2 regions of the Stenotrophomonas sp. YJH_SMC_106-19 genome follow, and region 2 is predicted to be linked to the other one. Evidence: predicted binding sites of a transcription regulator. Region 2 holds the regulator's gene; the other holds the start of a gene.
The links. The regulator HrcA, encoded in region 2, represses chaperone genes, less so after heat shock. The targets are predictions, from matches to a motif close to TTNGCACTCNNNNNNNNNGAGTGCNAA.

Region 1 (10,751 bases), on a different contig from region 2:
TCGAAACCGGTCTGCAGGCCCAGCGCGATGCCTTCGGACAGGGTGCCGCCCAGGCGCAGGCCCGCGCGCACCCCGCGCCAGCGCAGGTCGGCCAGGCTGTTGCGTTCCGGTGGCCAGGCCAGGATCTCCGATTCCTCGAACGTCGGCCCATGCCGGTGCGCGTCGCGCCGCGACAGCGTGCGCAGCGGTTCGGCGAAACGCGCCTGGATGAAGTCGCGGATGCGCGCCAGTGCCGGTGCACGATCGCGCTCGCCCAGCGTGTCGTGGAAGAAACCCGGCAGGTACACGCGCTCCTTGATCGGACTGGACAGGCGCTCATAGAAGCGGTCCTGCGGACCACGGTGCACCACGAAGTCGGAGCCGGACACCAGCAGTTGCACCGGCACGCTGATCGCCTGCGCGTCGGCCACGATGCGGTCGGCGGCTTCATACAGGCCCAGCAGCACGCGTACCGAGATCGGCCGGGTGATCAGTGGATCGGTGCGGTAACTCTCCACCCGTGCCGGATCATGCGTCAGCCACTGCGGCTTGACGTAGCTGTTGACGAAGAAATTGCCGCGCAGCTTCTGCATCAGGGCCAGGCCTGGACGTGCGAACGGCACATACAGCTTCACCTTGAATGCCGGTGACGCCAGCACCAGCGCGCGCAGGCGGGGGGCATAGTCGTGTACCCAGGTCGCAGCGATGACCGCGCCCACGCTCTGCGCGACCACGACGATGTCCTCGACCGCGATGCCGTGCTCGCTGCCGATGTGGGCGATGAAGCTGTCCAGGTCGCGCACCAGCGCAGGGAAGCCCGGTGCGTCGCCACGCTCGCCCGGCGAACGCCCATTGCCGCGCGCGTCCCAGGCGAAGAAGGCGATCTCCGGCAGGTCCAGCTCGTCGACCAGATGGGCGACCCGCCCTGAATGCTCGTGGCCACGATGCAGCAGCACGATGGCCCGGACCGTGCGCCCCGGTGGTGTGCCTGCGGCCGCAACCGGCCAGTGCCGGTAGAACAGCGGTACTTGGTCGAAGCTGTGGAATTCCCGTTCCTGCACCTGACGCATGCCTTCTCCTGGTGGGCTGTTGACTTATCGCTGCGCTGTGGCCGCTTCCTTCAGTCCCCGCCGGACGCGGTTGACCGCCGTTACCCCGCACAGCAGCGCCATCGCTGCGGCCACGCCGCCGACCGTCAGGGCACCGGCCCAGCCGAACGCCAGCAGCAGGCCCAGCAGGCCGATGACGAAGGCACGGTCGCTCTTGCCCATCGGGCCGTCATAGCGGCGGCTGGCACCGACCATCAGGCCCAGCACGCCGGCGTACTCGCTCAGTGCTGCGCCCCAGGCCAGCAACCACAGCGCTTCCGGGCGAACGCCCGGCACGCTGAGCAGACTCAGGTACAGCGCCGCATCGGCCACCACATCGCACAGCTCGTTCAGATAGGCGCCCAGCCGCGACTGCTGGCCGAACTCGCGGGCCAGCATGCCGTCCACGGCATTGAGGGCCATGCGCAGCAGCATCCACAGCGGCAGGGCCAGATACAGCAGCGGTTGCTGTGGCGCACAGCACCAGACCACGACGGCGACCAGCAGCGAGACCACGGCAGCGGCCACGGTCACCGCATTGGCGGTGATCCCCGCGCGATGCAGGCCGCCTACGGCCGGACGCAGCAGGTCCTGGAAACGTCCTTTCAATGCATAGATCGACACGATCCGAACCCGCAGCTCCCTGGCAGTTCCGGCACAGCCTACCCGATTGGGAGCGCACCTCCGTCGAAATGTCCGCGGCGCGGCGCCGGCCAGGGCATACCGAAGGCGGCCGCAGGGCCGTTGGGGCCGGTCAATTTTGCCGCCGCCGCCCGCCGTCGGCCCCCACCGCCTACAATATCGGCCCCGCTCCGCTGCCGATTGCCCTGTCCCATGACTGCTGATCTGTTGCCCGTCCGTCGGGCCCTCCTCTCCGTTTCCGACAAGACCGGCCTGGTCGAGCTGGCCACCGCTCTGGCCGCCCGCGGCGTCGAGCTGCTGTCCACCGGCGGCACCGCCAAGGCGATCCGTGATGCGGGCCTGGCGGTGAAGGACGTCGCCGAGGTCACCGGTTTCCCGGAAATGATGGACGGGCGGGTCAAGACCCTGCACCCGATGGTGCACGGCGGCCTGCTGGGCCGCTCGGGCCTGGATGACGCCGTGATGGCCGAACACGGCATCGGCGCCATCGACCTGCTGGTACTGAACCTGTACCCGTTCGAATCGGTCACCGCCAAGGCCGACTGCACCCTGGCCGACGCGGTGGAGAACATCGACATCGGCGGCCCGGCCATGCTGCGCTCGGCGGCCAAGAACTTCGCCCGCGTGGCCGTGGCCACCGACCCGTCACAGTACGCCGAGCTGCTGGGCGCCCTGGACACCCATGATGGCCAGCTGCCGGCGGCCACCCGCTTCGCCTTCTCGGTCGCCGCGTTCAACCGCGTCGCCCAGTACGATGCGGCGATCAGCAACTACCTGTCGGCGGTCACCGCCACCGACGCCGCCGTGCCGGTGCGTGCCGAGTACCCGGCGCAGATGAACTCCACCTTCGTCAAGGTGATGGACCTGCGCTACGGCGAGAACCCCCACCAGAGCGGCGCGTTCTACCGCGACCTGTACCCGGTGCCGGGCACCCTGGCCACCTTCCAGCAGCTGCAGGGCAAGGAACTGAGCTACAACAACCTGGCCGATGCCGATGCCGCCTGGGAATGCGTGCGCCAGTTCGATGCGCCGGCCTGTGTCATCGTCAAGCACGCCAACCCGTGCGGCGTGGCGGTGGGTGCCGGCAACGGCGATGCCTACGAGCTGGCCTACGCCACCGACCCGACCAGTGCCTTCGGCGGCATCATCGCCTTCAACAAGCCGCTGGACGCCGCCACCGCACAGGTCATCCTGGACCGTCAGTTCGTGGAAGTGCTGATCGCACCGGACTACGAGCCGGCGGCGCTGGAATACGCGCAGAAGAAGGCCAACGTGCGCGTGCTGCGCATTCCGCATGGCGACGGCCTGAACAACTTCGACAGCAAGCGTGTCGGCTCGGGCGTGCTGCTGCAGTCCTCGGACAACCGCGGCATGACCCGTGACGAACTGAAAGTGGTCAGCAGGCTGGCACCGACCGACAAGCAGTTCACCGACCTGCTGTTCGCCTGGAAGGTGGCCAAGTTCGTGAAGTCCAACGCGATTGTGTACGCCAAGGACAACCGCACCATCGGCGTGGGTGCCGGCCAGATGAGCCGCGTGTATTCGGCGCGCATCGCCGGCATCAAGGCGGCCGACGCGAACCTGGTGGTTGAAGGCTCGGTGATGGCTTCCGATGCGTTCTTCCCGTTCCGCGACGGCATCGATGCCGCCGCCGCCGCCGGCATCAAGGCGGTCATCCAGCCGGGCGGCTCGATGCGCGACGCCGAGGTGATCGCCGCCGCCGACGAGCATGGCCTGGCCATGGTGTTCACCGGCGTGCGCCACTTCCGCCACTGATCCGCATCACCAAGCCGGGCCCTGCCCGGCTTTTCTTTTCTGCTTACGAGAACCCTGTCCCATGAAGATCCTCGTCATCGGCTCCGGCGGCCGCGAACACGCCCTGGCATGGAAGCTGGCCCAGTCCTCCCGCGTCGATGAGGTACTCGTGGCACCCGGCAACGCCGGCACCGCCACCGAAGACAAGTGCCGCAACGTGGCGGTGAAGGTCACCGACATCGATGGTCTGCTGGCCCTGGCCCAGGCCGAAGGTGTTGAACTCACCGTGGTCGGCCCGGAAGTGCCGCTCGTGGCAGGCGTGGTCGATCGGTTCCGTGCCGCCGGCCTGCGCATCTTCGGGCCAACCGCCGCCGCTGCCCAGCTGGAAGGCAGCAAAGCCTACGCCAAGGACTTCCTGGCCCGGCACAACATCCCGACCGCGTTCTACGCCGTGCACACCGACGTGGAGGCGGCACTGGCCTACATCCGCGAGAAGGGTGCGCCGATCGTGGTGAAGGCCGATGGCCTGGCCGCCGGCAAGGGGGTGATCGTTGCAATGACCCTGGCCGAGGCCGAGGATGCGGTGCGCGACATGCTCTCCGGCAACGCATTCGGTGACGCCGGCGCACGCGTGGTGATCGAGGAATTCCTCGACGGCGAGGAAGCCAGCTTCATTTCGATGGTCGATGGCGTGCATGCGCTGCCGATGGCCACCTCGCAGGATCACAAGCGAGTCGGCGACAGTGATACCGGGCCGAACACCGGCGGCATGGGCGCGTACTCACCGGCCCCGGTGGTCACGCCGGAGGTGCACGCGCGGGTGATGCGCGAGGTGGTGAACCCGACCGTGCAGGGCATGATCGCCGACGGCATTCCGTTCACCGGCTTCCTTTACGCCGGCCTGATGATCGATGCCAGCGGCGCACCAAAGGTGATCGAGTTCAACGTGCGCTTCGGTGACCCGGAAACCCAGCCGGTGATGCTGCGCCTGCAGTCGGATCTGGTCGAGCTGGTGGAAGCCGCCATTGATGGCCGCCTGGACCAGGTGCAGGCACAGTGGGATGCGCGCCCATCGCTGGGTGTGGTGCTGGCCGCGAAACCCTACCCGGAATCGCCAGTCACCGGCGATGTGATTTCCGGCCTGGATGAGGTGCCGGCCAGCGCCAAGGTCTTCCATGCAGGTACTGCACTGGACGCGCAGGGTCGGGTGGTCAGTGCCGGCGGCCGCGTGCTGTGTGTGGCGGCGCTGGGTGACAGCGTGCGTGATGCGCAGGCCAATGCCTACGCCGGTGTGGCCAAGGTCAGCTGGGCCAACGAATTCCACCGCAACGACATCGGCTGGCGCGCGATCGCGCGTGAGGGCGCGTAAAGGGCAGCGGCCTGTTGCTTGGCAGACCCAACAAAAAACCCGGCAATGCCGGGTTTTCTGTTGGATACCTGTGACGTCACATCACGCGGTGAACAGCGCCTTCATCTTCTTCAGGGCATTCGCCTCGACCTGGCGGATGCGTTCGGCCGACACGCCGTACTCGTCTGCCAGTTCCTGCAGCGTCACCTTGCTGTCCGCATCCAGCCAACGGCGGCGGATGATGTCACGCGAACGCGCATCCAGTTCGGCCATGCCTTCGCGCAGCAGCTGCAGCTGGTTGTCCTCGCTGTCGGCACGCTCGTAGGCCATCGACGGATCTTCATCGTTGGCCACCAGGTATGCGGCCGGCGACGGCGGCGCATGATCATCATCCTCGTCGCTGGGCGCATCGAAACCGATATCGCGACCGGACAGGCGCGACTCCATTTCCATGACCTCGCGCTCGGACACGTTCAGATCCTTGGCCACCGCGCTGACTTCCGCGGCGTTCATCCAGCCCAGGCGCGTCTTCGACTTGCGCAGGTTGAAGAACAGCTTGCGCTGCGCCTTGGTGGTGGCGACCTTGACGATGCGCCAGTTCTTCAGGATGAACTCGTGCATCTCGGCACGGATCCAGTGCACGGCGAAGGACACCAGGCGCACGCCCATGTCCGGGTCGAAGCGCTTGACCGCCTTCATCAGGCCGATGTTGCCTTCCTGGATCAGGTCGCCCAGGGCGAGGCCATAGCCGTTGTAGCCGCGGGCCACGTGCACCACGAAGCGCAGGTGCGAATGCACCAGCTCACGGGCAGCGTCCAGATCGTTGCCGTCGCGGAAGCGACGGGCCAGGTCCTGTTCGTCATCGACCGACAGCACCGGGATCTGGTGCACGGCACCGATGTAGGCGTCCAGCGAACCGAGCGCACTGGGAATCGGGAGATTGTTTGCCACAAGGGCAGTAGAGGTGTTCTGGCTCATAGGCACCCATCTTAGCAGTCCGGGATTTGGACTGCTAAAGGAGGAAAAAGTTCCAGCATCCTATTGATGCAACACTGGTCCCAAACAGAGCCCTACCGTAGCGCGATTTGATGACAGTGGCGAGCGTGCTTTTCGGGATTCACAATCCCTTGGAATTCAACCAATTACCTGCTGAAAACCGGCCGATTCCGGTCAAGCGGAGCTGAACGGGCCGTTCCGGAGGCCCATTCAGGCCAGGAAACGTTGCCCGGTGTTCAGGCCCGGCCGCCTGTGGCGGTCAAAGCGCCGCGCGCGGCGGCAGCGACCAGTCGATCGGCGCCTGCCCGCGACGCTGCAGGTAGTCGTTGGCCATCGAGAAATGCCGGCAGCCGAGGAAGCCACGATGGGCCGACAGCGGCGAGGGATGCGGGGCTTTCAGCACACGGTGGCGCCGGGTATCGATGACCTTGCCCTTCTGCTGCGCGTAGGCCCCCCAGAGCATGAACACCAGGCCTTCGCGTTCGCGGTTGAGCACATCCACCACGTGGTCGGTGAAGCCTTCCCAGCCGCGGCCCTGGTGGGCGCCGGCCCTGCCCTCCTCCACCGTCAGCACGGCATTGAGCAGCAGCACGCCGCGCTGCGCCCACGGCACCAGGCAGCCGTGATCGGGACGGGGGATGCCGAGGTCGCCCTCGATCTCCTTGTAGATGTTCAGCAGCGATGGCGGCACCGGAACGCCGGCGGGCACCGAGAAGCTCAGTCCGTGCGCCTGGCCGCGCCCATGGTACGGGTCCTGGCCCAGGATCACCACTTTCACCTGTTCGAACGGCGTGGCGTCGAACGCCGCGAAGATCTGCGGCCCCGGCGGGAACACCGCCGCGCCGGCCGCCTTGCGCTGGCGCAGGAAGGTGGAGAGTTCGCGCATCTGCGGCTGCAACAGGTAATCGCCGACCTGCTGCTTCCAGCTCGGTTCCAGCTGGATCGTCGGGGTGTCCACTACGTCATCGGTCATCGCAACAGGGGTCCATCGTTCAAGCGGGCCAGGCGCAGCTGGAACAGCACCTTGGTCACCAGCAGGCGCTCCTCGATCGGCTTCAGCACCAGATCATTGGCACCGGCCTGCAGCAACCCGGTCTGGTTGTGTGGATTGCCGTCGCCGGTCATCACCAGCACCGGCAGTCGGCGTTTGCCGTAGCCGAAATCCACGCGCACGCGCTGCACCACGTCGCGTCCGCTCAATTCGCCCTTCAGGGTGACGTCGGTCAACACCAGGTCGATGCGGTGGCGGCTGCGGCCCAGCGATTCGGCCGTGAGCAGGGTGAAGGCCTCTTCGGCACTGACCACGTGCAGCACGTTGAGCTGTTGGCGTTCGAGCATGCGCTTGGTCGCCTCCGCCACCACCCGGCTGTCCTCGATGTAGAGGATGGTCGCCCCGGGAATGGTCTGCGGCTGCACATAGCCACGGATGAAGGTCGCCAGCGCCTCATGGCCCAGCGCCTTGTCGAAATAGTCGGTGACGTACTCGGTGAAGCGCCGCTGCTCCAGATGCTGCTGCGCATCGCCGGAGACCACGATCACCGGCACGTACGCCTGGCCGGCAGCTTCGCGGACCGTCCGCGCCAGCGCCAGGCCGTCGCCGTCACGCAGGGTCAGCGAGGTGGTGACCAGGTCTACCGGCCCCTGGGCCAGCGCCTGCTGGGCATCCTCGATGCTGTCGCAGCCGATCACCTCCACGCCCGGCAGATCACGCTGCAGCACGTCGGCGATCAGCTTGCGCACCAGTTTGGAACCGTCGACCACCATCACCCGCGTAGCGGGCCCTTCAAGGTGCTTCAGCGCTTGCGGTTGCATGCCGGTCTCAGGTGTCGGTCGGGCGGGTCTGGCGGAGGAAGTGGCCGGTGACCAGCCACGCGCCCAGCCAGCCCAGCAGCAGCGTGCCCAGCAGGACCAGGCTGCCATGCAGCAGGTCCAGGCCGTGCAGCTCGAACGGGCTGCCGTAGCTGCGTGACAGGTCAGCCAGCGGCGCGCGCAGGGCGGCGCCGGCAACACCGATCAGGGCCAGCGCCACCGCGCCGGCGCCCAGCCCATACCAGGCGCCCAGATACAGGAAGGGCCGGCGGATGAAGCCATCGCTGGCGCCGAGCAGCTGCAGCACGCCGATTTCCTCGCGCCGTGCCTGGATGTCGAGGCGCACGGTGTTGCCGACCACCAACGCAGCGCCGACGCCGAGCAGCACCGAAAGCACCTGTACCAGCCGTGCGCCGAACGCCAGCCACGCATCCAGCCGCTGCCGCCACAGCGCATCGTGCTGCACCAGATCGGCCTCGGGCAGGCTTTCCAGCGCACGCGCCAGACGCGCATCGTCCTTGCCCTGCCCCGGGGTGATGACCAGCAGCGAAGGCAGCGGATTGTCATTCAGCGCGTCGATCGCCTCGCCAAGGCCGGCATCGCGCAGCTCCTGCAGCCCTTGCTCGGGCGTGCGCACGGTCACCTCGCCGACGTCATCGCGGTCGCGCAGCTGGCCGGCCAGGCGCAACGCACCCGGGCCATCCACCGTGCCCTTGAGGAAGACATTGATGTCGCGCGACTGCTGCACGCTGCCGGCGAAATGCTTGAGGTTGTCCAGCGCGATCGACAGGCCCAGTGGCAGTGCCAGCGCCAGCGCCATGACCATCACCGTCAGCAGGGTCGCCCACGGCTTGCGGCAGGCGCGGCCCAGGCTGAACACCACGCTGTGCACGTGGTGCTGGAACCACACGCCGAGACGCGAGGGTGCGGCGGCTTCGCTGTTTTCGTTCTTCGCCATGCGTTACTCCGCCAGATCCTGCGGCGAGATGTCGTCCACCAGCCGGCCGTGGTCGAGAATCAGCACGCGCTTGCGCATGCGACGCAGCAGGGGAAGGTCGTGGCTGACCACCAGCACACTGGTGCCGCGCGCGGGCAGCTCGGCAAACAGGGCCATGATCTCCGCCGCCAGGGTCGGGTCCAGGTTGCCGGTCGGCTCGTCGGCAACCAGCAGCTTGGGTTCACCCACGATGGCGCGGGCGATGCCCACGCGCTGCTGTTCGCCGGCCGACAGCTGCGACGGCAGCGCCTTCTCGCGATGGCCCAGGCCCATCCGTTCCAGCACGGAACGCACGCGCTTGCCGATGTCGCCACGGCGCGTACCGCGCAGGATCAGCGGCAGTGCCACGTTCTCGGCGATGGTCCGGTCCATCAGCAGGCGATGGTCCTGGTACACCGCACCGACCGCGCGCCGATGGCGCGGGACGTCGCCGCCGCGCACCTTCAGCAGGTTGCGCTCGTCGAAGACCACCGCGCCGCGGCTGGGCCGCTCGTCGAGGTGGATCAACTTGAGCAGGGTGCTCTTGCCCGCCCCGGAATGGCCGGTGACGAACAGCATCTCGCCCGGCGCGACCTCGAAGCTGACGTCGATCAGTGCTTCGTGGCCACCGGCGTACTGTTTGCTGACATTGTCGAAGCGCAGGACACTCATGCCCCGATTATGCAGGACCGGCGCGAAGTATCGATAGCGCCGGGACACGCCCGGGTGGAATCGTTGATCTGCCGCTGCGCGCGCCGGGCATGGCCCGGCGCTACCGCTGACCGGGTGCGCCGATCAGCCGCCCGACAGCATCCGGCGGATCTTGCGGCCGATGCGGGTCAGGAACGAGTCGGCGGCGTCGGTGCTGCGCACCGGCTTGGCCACCACGTGAACCGGCGTCACCGGCGAGGCACCGTTGCCGGCGCTGCCGTTGGCGACCATCGCCTCGCCACCCTCGACCGGACGGCCATGGCGACGACGACGGCGCTTGCGCGGCTTGCGCTCGCCGTCCGCCGCGAGCTCCGGAGCACCTTCGGCACGCGGCGGACGCGGCGGACGCGGGGCCTGGGCCGGGGTGCCGGACGCGGCACCTTCCACCGGCGCGGTCGCGCCCTGCTCGCCTTCCACCCGCGGCTTGCGCGGACCACGCGAGCGGCGTTCGCCGCTGCGCTCGCCATCGCGACGCTCGCCACGGCCGGCACCGGAGCGACCACCGCTGCGGCCACCGCCACGACGCTCTTCCTCGGCGGCGCGGGCTTCGCGCGCCTCGCGGAAGATCTGGCCGACGCTCTCGTTCTCGTCACCGTCCTCGCCAGCGACCGTGGCCGGGCGTTCCGGACGCGGCAGTGCGGTCATCAGTTCCTTGGTGACCGGCTCGGACGGAATCTTCTGTTCGATGTAGGCCTCGATGTCCGGCAGGCTCATCGCATAACGCTCGCAGGCAAAGCTGATCGCGTCACCCTCTTCGCCCAGGCGTGCGGTACGGCCGATGCGGTGCACATAGTCTTCGGCGTCGAACGGCAGGTCGTAGTTGTAGACGTACTTGATGCCGTCGATATGCAGGCCGCGGGCAGCCACGTCGGTGGCGACCAGGATTTCCAGCTGGCCCTTCTGGAAGCGGTTGAGCAGGCTCTCGCGCTTCTTCTGCGGCACGTCGCCGGACAGGACGCCGACCCGGTACCCGGCCTTTTCCAGCGAACGCGCCACGCGCTCGACGAAGACCTTGGTGTTGACGAAGACCATGGTGCGGGCGCCTTCGCTGCGCGAGAGCAGGCCCAGCAGCAACGGGATCTTCTCGTCGTCGGCCGGGAAGTAGATCTTCTGGCGCACGCGCGCGGCGGTCACTGTTTCAGCTTCGACCACCAGCTTCTGCGGCTCGTTCATGTGCTCGTAGGCCAGCTCCAGCACGCGATGGCTGAGGGTGGCGCTGAACAGCAGGGTCTGCCGGGTGGTGCGCTCGGGCATGCGGCGCAGCAGGAAGCGGATGTCCTTGATGAAGCCCAGGTCGAACATGCGGTCGGCTTCGTCCAGCACGCAGATCTCGCAGGCGTGCAGCGAAACCACCTTGTGCTGCTTGACGTAATCGATCAGGCGGCCGGGGGTGGCGATGATCACATCCACGCCCTGCTGCAGGATCTCGCGCTGCTTGTCGTAATCC
Region 2 (10,751 bases):
AGACGGTCGACCCGCTGGCTGGAGGTGTAGTCCCAGCGCTGGGCATGGAACGGGTCCCGCACGGAGGGCGTGCCCAGCAGCGCGTTCACCTGCTGCTTGCTTTGCCCGACCTGCAGCTTGGCCACGGCATCTTCCCGGATCAGGTTGCCCTGATAGATGGGTTGCTTGTAGATGATGCCGCACCCGGTGGTGGACAGGGCGACGGCGGCGACCAACAGGAGATTGCGCATCGGGACTGGCGGTTGGGGAAATCGAACCGATGATACACTCCCGGCGTGCCACCGCGACCCAATCCGAGGCAGCTGGCGCTAAATCGCCAATGAACGGAGACCTATGGAAACCCACGACCTGCGTAAAGTCGGCCTGAAGGTAACCCATCCACGGATGCGGATCCTGGCGCTGCTCGAGCAGCGCACTGCCCAGCACCACATGACCGCCGAAGACATCTACCGCCAGCTGCTGGAGCATGGTGACGAGATCGGCCTGGCCACGGTGTACCGGGTACTGACCCAGTTCGAGGCTGCCGGCCTCGTGCTCAAGCACAATTTCGAAGGCGGCCAGGCCGTCTATGAACTGGACCGCGGCGGCCATCACGATCACATGGTCGATGTGGACAGCGGCAAGATCATCGAGTTCGAAAGTACCGAGATCGAGGAACTGCAGCGCAAGATCGCGGCCGATCACGGCTATGAGCTGGAAGAACACTCGCTGGTGCTGTACGTGCGCAAGAAGCGCAGATAGGCACCCCCTGCGTGCCGGTTGCGACGAGACCCCGGGCTGGGCCCGGGGTTTTTCGTCAGCGCGGCGGAGTGACCGCCGGGTGCGATGGCGGCATCAGCATCCGCAGATCCACGGCCTCGGCCATGGCCCGGTTGCCGGCATCGCCCGGATGCAGATGGTCGCCTGAATCGTAGGCGGCGGCCATCCGTGAGGGATCGGCGGGGTCGCGCAGCACTGCATCCAGGTCGATCACCGCATCGAATGGGCTGTCCTGCCGCAGCCAGGCATTGAGCTGCTGGCGCAGTGCGTCCTTGTCCGGCTGGTAGTAGTCGTCCAGCGGGGTGCCGGGCAGGGCACCGGCGAACGGCGGCAGGGTTGCGCCGACAATGCGCAGTCCATGGCGATGGGCCTGTCCGGCCAGGCTGCGATAGCCGGCCTGCAGTTCGGCGAGCCCGGGCCGGGCCTGGTCGCGCGCGAACGCTGTGCCCGGCCAGCTGATGTCGTTGATGCCGATCAGCACGATCACACTGGCGACACCGGGCTGGTCGAGGACATCGCGCGGGAAGCGGGCCAGGGCGGATTCCCCCATGCCGTCGCGCAGCAGGCGTCCGCCGGAGATGCCGGCGTTGACCACTGCGACTCCCTGCGGTGCCAGCCGTGCGGCGAGATGGTCGGTCCAGCGCTGGTCCTGGTCGAGGCTGGCCGTTGCGCCATCGGTGATCGAGTCGCCGATCACCACCACGCTGCGCGCGCGGGCTGCGGTTTCGACGTCGATGCCGGACAGCAGCAGGCGGGCCGTGGTGCTGCGGGCCCGGTCCAGGTCCGCAGCCAGGCTCTGGTCACCCGGCGCGATCCAACTGGTCTGCCGGCCCTCCCAGTGGAACGTCCGCAGCGGCGTGGGCTGTGGCAGATGGATGCTGACCTGCAGCGACTGAAGGTTGCGCGTGGGCAGTGGCAGCGCGTCGCTGAGCCGGTCCTGGCCAGGCGCGATCAGCACGCCGGGCTGGCCATCGAAGGTCAGCGCCTGCGGCACCTCGCCCGGATGTGCCGCCAGGGTGGCCCGGCCCACCCGCAGTGGCTGTGTCCCGTAGGCGTTGCTCAAGCGGACACGCAGGCGCGAGCCGCCCAGGCTGATGCGGACGGTCTGGCGGAAGGTCTGGTCGGCCAGCTCTGCGGGGATCAGCGTCGGAAACAGGAAGTCTGCCTGCCAAACCGGTTGTGGACTGGCTTGCCAGCTGGCCACCCAGTGCCGGGGAGGGGCGGCCGTGGCGCTGGCTGCTGCGGACAGGGTGAGCAGGGCAGCGGTGGTCAACGTGCTCAGGCGGTTCATCGGAAGGGTCCGTCGGAAGGAGGGGCCATGGTGTCCCTGCCGCTTTCTGTGAACTAGACTGCGCCTGGATAATCATCTGTGAACTGGATTCATCACCATGGCGCGACCCGACATCAATCGCTCCGGCGAGCTGGAAGTGTTCGTGAGGGTGATCGAAACCGGCGGATTCTCCGCGGCGGCCCGCAGCCTGGACATGACGCCCTCGGCGGTCAGCAAGCTGGTGGCGCGGCTGGAGCAGCGGCTGGGCACGCGCCTGCTGCAGCGATCCACCCGCCAGCTGCAGCTGACCCCGGAGGGCTGCGCCTTCTACGAGCGCGGGCTGCGCGTGCTTGCTGACCTGGAAGAGGCCGAGCGCTGTGCGAGCGCGCATGCCGAACCGCGCGGGCGGCTGCGGGTGAATGCCAACGTGCCCTTCGGCCAGCATTTCCTGCTGCCGTTGCTGCCCATGTTCCTGCAGCAGCACCCGCAGGTGGGGGTGGACCTGACCCTGACCGATGAAGTGATCGATCTGCTCGAGCAGCGCACCGATGTGGCCGTGCGGGCCGGTCCGCTGAAGAGTTCCAGCCTGGTGGCACGACGGTTGGGGGCGACGCGGATGATGATCGTGGCCTCACCCGGCTATGCGCAGCGACACGGTCTGCCTGGCAACGTCGACGACCTGCAGACGCACAACCGGCTGGACATCGGCCATGCGCGGGCGATGCAGGGGTGGCCGCTGCTGCAGGGCGGCCAGGTGCTGCGCGTGCCCACCAGCGGCAATGCGCGCGCCAGCAACGGCGATGCCCTGCGGCAGCTGGTGCTGGGAGGGCTCGGGCTGGCCCGGCTGGCCGCGTTCCAGGTCAGGGACGACATAGCGGCCGGGCGGCTGCTGCCGGTGCTGGAAGAGGCCAATCCCGGCGATCTGGAAGAGGTGCACGCGGTATTCCTGGGGCAGGGTGGCTATCTGCCGCTGCGGGTGCGTGCGTTCCTGGATTTCCTGGTGGAAACGGTGGATCTGGCGCGGCCGCTGGGGTGAACCTGCGGTGGGACGGACCGGGCGTCGCTCGACGCCGCCGGCGTCAGACCTGCAGCAGCTTGCGGGCGGCCGCGCGCGCTTCCTTGCTCACTTCGACGCCACCGAGCATGCGTGCCAGTTCTTCCTCGCGTGCCTTGAGGTCCAGCTTCTCCACCGCACTCTGGGTCATGCCTTCCACCGGTGCCTTGCTGACCCGGTAGTGGGCATGGCCCTTGGACGCGACCTGCGGCAGGTGGGTCACGCACAGCACCTGGCGCTTCTCGCCAAGGGCGCGCAGTTTCTGGCCGACGATGTCGGCCACCGCGCCACCGATGCCCGAGTCGACTTCGTCGAACACCATGGTCGGCACGGCGTCCAGGTCGAGCGCGGCCACTTCGATTGCCAGCGAGATGCGCGACAGTTCGCCACCCGAGGCCACCTTGCGCAGGGCGCGTGGTGGTTGACCGGCGTTGGCCGCGACCAGGAACTCCACGCGTTCGGCGCCCTGCGGGTCGGGCTTGCCGCCGTCCTGGGGTTCCAGCTCGATCAGGAACTGGCCACCGCCCATGCCCAGCTCGGCGATGATGCCGGTGGTGGTGGTCGACAGCGCGGCCGCCGCACTGCGCCGGCTTGCGGTCAGTGCTTCGGCCTGCACCCGCCAGGCGGCCGCGGCCTTGTCGATCTCGCCGGCCAGGCGCTGCAGCCGTTCGTCTGCGCCGCGCAGCTGCTCCACTTCGGCATGCATGCGCTCGCGCTGCGCGCCCAGTTCGTCCATCGGCACGCGATGCTTGCGCGCAAGGTCGTGCAGGCGGCCGAGACGGCGCTCGTTCTCCTCGAACTGTTCGGGGTCGGCATCCAGGTCGTCGTGCACGCGGTCGAGCAGTGACAGGGCTTCGTGCAGCTGGATCGACGCGTTTTCGATCAGGCTGTCCACCTCGCCCAGGCGCGGGTCGTGTTCGATCAGCCGGGCCAGTTCGTGCCGCACCTGCTGCAGCTGATCCAGCGCCGAGCTGCCCTCGTCGCCGTTGAGCTGGTTGCTGGCGGCCTGGCAGGCGGTCAGCAGCGCGCTGGCATGGGCCTGGCGCCGATGACTGGCGCCCAGCGCGAGGATCGATTCGGGCTCCAGATCCTCACGGTCCAGTTCGCGCAGCTGATGCTCGAGGAAACCGATACGGTCACTGACGTCGCCCTGCTGCGACAGCGCCAGGGATTCATCGACCAGTGCCTGCCAGGCGGCTGCGGCGCGGCGGACCTGACGGCGCTCTTCCTCGTTGCCGGCATAGGCATCGAGCAGGGCCAGCTGGGAAGGACGCGCCAGCAGGGCCTGCTGTTCATGCTGGCCGTGGATTTCCACCAGCAGCGCGGCCAGTTCGCCCAGCTGGGCGAGGGTGACCGGGCGGCCGTTGATCCAGGCCCGCGAACCGCCGTCGGCGCGGATCACGCGGCGCAGCTGGCACTGGTCCTCATCGTCCAGCTCGTTGTCGGCCAGCCACTGGCGTGCGGCCTGCAGATGCTCCAGCGCGAACTCGGCCGACAGCTCGGCACGGGCGGCACCGTGGCGGACCACGCCACTGTCGGCGCGCAGGCCGGACAGGAAGCCCAGCGCGTCGACCATCAGCGACTTGCCGGCGCCGGTCTCGCCTGAAACCACGGTCATGCCAGGCCCGAATTCAAGTTCGGTGGCGCGGACGACGGCGAAATCCTTGATCGATAGGTGTCTGAGCATGGGTCTGGGGGTAGCTGAGCCGCGCAACGCTAGCACGCGCACGCGGGCGGTCCAATGGCTTGCCAAGGTGATCCGGCGCCATTATCTAGTCTCCGTGTCTCACAGGTTGATTCCATGCACGGTTCCGCCGACCAACTCGCCCCGCGCGCGCGCCATCTGCTGCGCACGCTGATCGCGCGCCACATCCAGGATGGTGAGCCCGTGGGCTCGCAGACGCTGGCGCGCGTGGCCGGGCTGGAAGTCAGTCCGGCCACCATCCGCAACATCCTCGGCGACCTGGAGGACCTGGGCCTGCTGGCGTCGCCGCATACCTCCGCCGGGCGGATCCCGACCGCGCATGGCTACCGGGTGTTTGTCGACAGCCTGCTGCAGATGCAGCCGCCGGGCGAGGGCGAGCTGGCCCGCTTGCGCCAGGAACTGGCCGGTGGCGGCAGCACCCAGGCCCTGCTCGGCAGTGCCTCCGAGCTGCTGTCGGCGATGAGCCACTTCGTCGGCGTGGTCAGCGCGCCGCGGCGCGAGCAGTTCGCCTTCCGCCAGATCGATTTCGTGGCGCTGGACGGCCGCCGGGTGCTGGCGATCCTGGTGTTCGCCGACAACGAGGTCCAGAACCGGGTGATCGAAACCCGCCAGGACTTCGCCCCGGGCCAGCTGGAGCAGGTCGCCAATTACCTCAACGCCCATTTCGCCGGGCTGCCGCTGGCGGAGATCCGGGCGCGCCTGCTGCTGGAGCTGCGCGATGCCCGTTCCGAGCTGGAGCAGCTGCTGGCGCACAGCATCGAACTGGCCGAGCAGGCCCTGCAGCCCGCGGCCGACGACATGCTGGTGGCGGGCCAGACCCGCCTGATGGGGGTCCAAGACCTGTCCGACCTGGAGCGCCTGCGTGAACTGTTCGAGCTGTTCTCCAGCAAGCGCGAGATCCTGCAGCTGCTGGAGCGGACCATCCAGGCCCCGGGCGTGCGCATCTTCATCGGCGAAGAGACCGGGATGATGCCGCTGCAGGGGGTTTCGCTGGTGACCGCCCCGTATGCGGCCAATGGGCAGGTGCTGGGCGTGCTGGGGGTGATCGGGCCGAAGCGGATGGCCTACGACCGCATGATCCCGCTGGTACAGGCCACCGCCGACGTGCTGGGCGCGGCCTTTTCACCGACCGGGCGCGGATCCGGTGCCGCGGACGCTTGAAACGCAGCATCCCGCCCACACTAGGGTGGGTGGAGGCGGGGAGTGACCGCCAGGGACCCAGACATGAACCACGAACATCCAGATTTCGAATCCCAGCAGAGCGCCGCCGACGCGGCCGCCGCAGCAGGCGTCAATGACGAAGTGGAGCGCCTGCGCGCGGAAGTCGAGCAGGTCAGGGCCGATGCGCTGCGTGAGCGCGCCGACCTGGAGAACCAGCGCAAGCGCGTGGCCCGCGACATCGAGCAGGCCCGCAAGTTCGCCAACGAGAAGCTGCTGGGCGAACTGCTGCCCGTGTTCGACAGCCTGGATGCCGGCCTGAAGGCCGCCGGCGACGACCCGCACCCGCTGCGCGAGGGCCTGGAGCTGACCTACAAGCAGTTGCTGAAGGTCGCCGCCGATAACGGCCTGGTCCTGATTGACCCGACCGGCCAGCCGTTCAACCCGGAGCACCACCAGGCGATCAGCCAGGTGCCGGCCCCGGACGCCGCCCCGGGCAGCGTGGTGACCGTGTTCCAGAAGGGCTATCTGCTCAACGAGCGCCTGCTGCGGCCGGCGCTGGTGGTGGTGGCCGCCGACTGAGCGGTCGATCCGGGAGCGGCCGCCGGGCATGGCCCGGCGCTACCCCCGGATCGTCATCGCCGGGCAATGCCCGGCGAACCTTGAACGGCTGAACACAGCGTTCGGGAGATGGCTTGAATGTTCCACGAGCCTCCCCCACATCCCATTCATCCACCGGCCGAGCGGCCGGACTGACATCCACACAGCATTTCTCAGGAGTCTCCCCCATGGGCAAGATCATTGGTATCGACCTCGGCACCACCAACTCGTGCGTGGCGATCATGGACGGCGGCAAGGCCCGCGTCATCGAGAATTCGGAAGGCGATCGCACCACCCCGTCGATCGTCGCCTACACCAAGGACGGCGAAGTCCTGGTCGGTGCCTCGGCCAAGCGCCAGGCGGTGACCAACCCGAAGAACACCTTCTACGCGGTGAAGCGCCTGATCGGCCGCAAGTTCACCGACGCCGAGGTGCAGAAGGACATCGCCCACGTCCCGTACAGCATCCTCGCCCATGACAATGGTGATGCGTGGGTGGCCACCAGCGATGCCAAGAAGATGGCGCCGCAGGAAATCTCGGCCAAGGTACTGGAGAAGATGAAGAAGACCGCCGAGGACTTCCTCGGTGAGAAGGTCACCGAAGCGGTCATCACCGTGCCGGCCTACTTCAACGACAGCCAGCGCCAGGCCACCAAGGATGCTGGCCGCATCGCGGGCCTGGACGTCAAGCGCATCATCAACGAGCCGACCGCGGCCGCGCTGGCCTATGGCCTGGACAAGGGCGACAACAAGGATCGCAAGATCGTTGTGTACGACCTGGGCGGCGGTACCTTCGACGTCTCGGTGATCGAGATCGCCAACGTCGACGGCGAGAAGCAGTTCGAAGTGCTGGCCACCAACGGCGACACCTTCCTGGGCGGCGAAGACTTCGACAACCGCGTCATCGAGTACCTGGTGGAAGAGTTCAACAAGGACCAGGGCATCGACCTGCGCAAGGATCCGCTGGCTCTGCAGCGCCTGAAGGACGCTGCCGAGCGTGCCAAGATCGAGCTGTCCAGCGCCCAGCAGACCGAAGTGAACCTGCCGTACGTCACCGCTGACGCGTCGGGTCCGAAGCACCTGAACATCAAGCTGACCCGCGCCAAGCTGGAAGCGCTGGTGGAAGACCTGATCAAGAAGTCGATCGAGCCGTGCCGCGTCGCCCTGAACGATGCCGGCCTGCGTTCGAGCGACATCAGCGAAGTGATCCTGGTCGGCGGCCAGACCCGCATGCCGAAGGTGCAGCAGGCGGTGACCGAGTTCTTCGGCAAGGAGCCGCGCAAGGACGTCAACCCGGACGAAGCCGTGGCACTGGGTGCGGCGATCCAGGGTGGCGTGCTGGGCGGCGACGTCAAGGACGTGCTGCTGCTGGACGTGACCCCGCTGTCGCTGGGCATCGAAACCATGGGCGGCGTGTTCACCAAGATCATCGAGAAGAACACCACCATCCCGACCAAGGCCTCGCAGGTGTTCTCCACCGCCGAGGACAACCAGTCGGCCGTGACCGTGCACGTGCTGCAGGGTGAGCGCGAACAGGCCCGCTTCAACAAGTCGCTGGCCAAGTTCGACCTGTCCGGCATCGAGCCGGCGCCGCGTGGCCTGCCGCAGGTGGAAGTGTCCTTCGACATCGACGCCAACGGCATCCTGCATGTGTCGGCCAAGGACAAGAAGACCAACAAGGAACAGAAGGTCGAGATCAAGGCCGGCTCGGGCCTGTCCGAGGAAGAGATCGCCCGCATGGTCGCCGACGCGGAAGCCAACCGCGAAGAAGACAAGAAGTTCCAGGAACTGGTGCAGGCCCGCAACCAGGCCGATGCCCTGATCCACGGCACCCGCAGCGCCATCACCGAGCACGGCAGCAAGGTCGGCGGCGATGTCATCGGCAAGGTGGAAGCGGCTCTGGCCGATCTTGAAACCGCGATGAAGGGCGACGACAAGGCACAGATCGAAGCCAAGTCGAAGGTGCTGGAGGAAGCCGGCCAGTCGCTGTTCGCCGCAGCGTCGGCAGAGCAGGGCGGTGCCCCGGGCGCCGATGCCGGCAATGCGGGCAAGGGCAACGACGACGTGGTGGACGCCGAGTTCACCGAAGTCAAGGACGACAAGAAGTCCTGATCCGGACCGACGCGGGACGCTGCCTGGCAGCGTCCCGTTGTCGCATCAGGGTCCTGACCGCCTCCGGCGCGTCGGGGCGCCCGACGCAAGAGCGGACCTGGTTCCGCTCTTCCGCTTTGACGAATCCCGACATTCCGGAAGCCGATTCACGATATGAGCAAGCGCGATTACTACGAAGTGCTGGGCGTGGCCCGCACCGCCAACGAAGAAGAGCTGAAGAAGGCTTACCGCCGCTGCGCGATGAAGTTCCATCCGGACCGAAATCCGGGTGATGCGGCCGCCGAAGCCTCCTTCAAGGAGTGCAAGGAAGCCTACGAGGTGCTGTCCGACGGCAACAAGCGCCGGATGTATGACAGCCACGGTCATGCCGCGTTCGAGCACGGCATGGGCGGGGGCGGTCCGGGTGGTCCGGACATGAACGATATCTTCGGCGACATCTTCGGCAACATCTTCGGTGGTGCCGGCGGCGGTCCGCGCCAGGCACGCCGCGGTGCCGACATCGGTTACGTGATGGAGCTGGACCTGGAAGAAGCGGTGCGTGGCGTCGAGCGCCGCATCGAGATCCCGACCCTGGCCGAATGCGGCGATTGCGATGGCAGCGGCTCGGAAGACGGCAAGGTGGAGACCTGCAACGTCTGCCACGGCCGCGGCCAGGTGCGCATCCAGCGCGGCATCTTCGCCATGCAGCAGGCCTGCCACAACTGCGGCGGCCGCGGCCAGATCATTGCCAAGCCCTGCAAGACCTGCCACGGCAATGGCCGTGTCGAGGAAGACAAGGTGCTGTCGGTGAAGGTGCCGGCGGGCGTCGACACCGGCGATCGCATCCGCCTGGCTGGCGAGGGCGAAGCGGGGCCGGCCGGCACGCCGCCGGGCGACCTGTACGTGGAAGTGCGCGTGCGCGAGCACCCCATCTTCCAGCGCGATGGCGACGATCTGCATTGTGAAGTGCCGATCCGCATCTCGCAGGCGGCGCTCGGCGATACCGTGCGCGTGGCGACGCTGGGTGGCGAAGCGGAGATCCGCATTCCGGCAGAGACCCAGACCGGCAAACTGTTCCGCCTGCGCGGCAAGGGCGTGCGTTCGGTGCGCAGCCGCAGCGAGGGCGATCTGTATTGCCGCGTGGTGGTCGAGACGCCGGTCAACCTGACCAACGACCAGCGCAGGCTGCTGGAGCAGTTCGAGGCCACCTTCGTCGGTGAGGAAGCGCGCAAGCACTCGCCGAAGTCCGCCACCTTCATGGACGGCGTGAAGGGCTTCTGGGACCGGATGACGTCCTGAATTTTCAACGCAAGCGTTGAACGGTAGCGCCGGGCCATGCCCGGCGTTTCTGTGCATGGGGTCAGCGGAAGAACGCCGCCGGGGTCTGCCCCAACTGGCGCTTGAACATGCTGGTGAACGCGCTGGGGCTGTCGTAGCCCATCGCCAGTGCGACATCGATGACCTTCTCGCCGGTCGCCAGCCGTTCCATTGCCGCCAGCAGCCGCGCCTGCTGCCGCCACTGGCCGAAGGTCATGCCCAGTTCGTTGGCGAAGTGGCGCTGGATGGTTTTCACATCCACTTCCAGTGACTGCGCCCAGTCCTGCAGCGTCGCATCGTCGCCGGGATGCTTCTGGATGTGCTGGCAGATCCGCTGCAGGCGCGGATCGGTGGGCGCGGGCAGGTGCAGCGGCAATACGTCCATGCGATGCAGCTCGTCCAGCAGCAGGCGCACCACGCGGCCATCGCGGCTGTCTTCGATGTGCTCGCCCTTGATCAGGGTGGCTGCCTGCAGCAGTTCGCGCAGCAGCGGTGCCACCTGTACCGCGAACGGTTCGGCCGGCAGTTGCGGGGCGAATGACGGGTCGATGTACAGGCTGCGCATGTGCACGGCGGCAATGCAGTCCACCGCATGCACCATGCCGGCCGGCATCCAGATCGCACGGGTGGAGGGCACGACCCAGCGACCGACTTCCGAGCGCACCACCATCAGCCCGGAGATGGCATAGACCAGCTGGTGGCGCTGGTGCTTGTGGCCTGCGATATGGGTGCCGGCCGGGTACTGGGTAACCCGGTAGGTGACCGGGCGATGCAGCGGCACATCGCGCCACGGCGCAG

Region 1: the regulator HrcA is predicted to act here: its motif matches at 5,802-5,828, upstream of rpoH (RNA polymerase sigma factor RpoH).

What each region holds. Positions count from the first base shown of each region.
Region 1 covers NZ_JCAFRQ010000001.1:1,346,435-1,357,185, forward strand. Annotated here, with positions in the region: gene AC5P5M_RS06020 (bifunctional alpha/beta hydrolase/class I SAM-dependent methyltransferase) at 1-1,049, opposite strand, end outside; gene AC5P5M_RS06025 (CDP-alcohol phosphatidyltransferase family protein) at 1,074-1,691, opposite strand; gene purH (bifunctional phosphoribosylaminoimidazolecarboxamide formyltransferase/IMP cyclohydrolase) at 1,902-3,485, shown strand; gene purD (phosphoribosylamine--glycine ligase) at 3,547-4,833, shown strand; gene rpoH (RNA polymerase sigma factor RpoH) at 4,915-5,790, opposite strand; gene ung (uracil-DNA glycosylase) at 6,068-6,781, opposite strand; gene AC5P5M_RS06050 (response regulator) at 6,778-7,620, opposite strand; gene ftsX (permease-like cell division protein FtsX) at 7,628-8,575, opposite strand; gene ftsE (cell division ATP-binding protein FtsE) at 8,579-9,265, opposite strand; gene rhlB (ATP-dependent RNA helicase RhlB) at 9,389-10,751, opposite strand, start outside.
Region 2 covers NZ_JCAFRQ010000002.1:431,910-442,660, forward strand. Annotated here, with positions in the region: gene AC5P5M_RS09620 (outer membrane protein assembly factor BamE) at 1-230, opposite strand, end outside; gene fur (ferric iron uptake transcriptional regulator) at 334-741, shown strand; gene AC5P5M_RS09630 (SGNH/GDSL hydrolase family protein) at 797-2,050, opposite strand; gene AC5P5M_RS09635 (LysR family transcriptional regulator) at 2,148-3,065, shown strand; gene recN (DNA repair protein RecN) at 3,109-4,770, opposite strand; gene hrcA (heat-inducible transcriptional repressor HrcA) at 4,885-5,949, shown strand; gene grpE (nucleotide exchange factor GrpE) at 6,013-6,528, shown strand; gene dnaK (molecular chaperone DnaK) at 6,735-8,657, shown strand; gene dnaJ (molecular chaperone DnaJ) at 8,811-9,935, shown strand; gene AC5P5M_RS09665 (AraC family transcriptional regulator) at 9,997-10,751, opposite strand, start outside.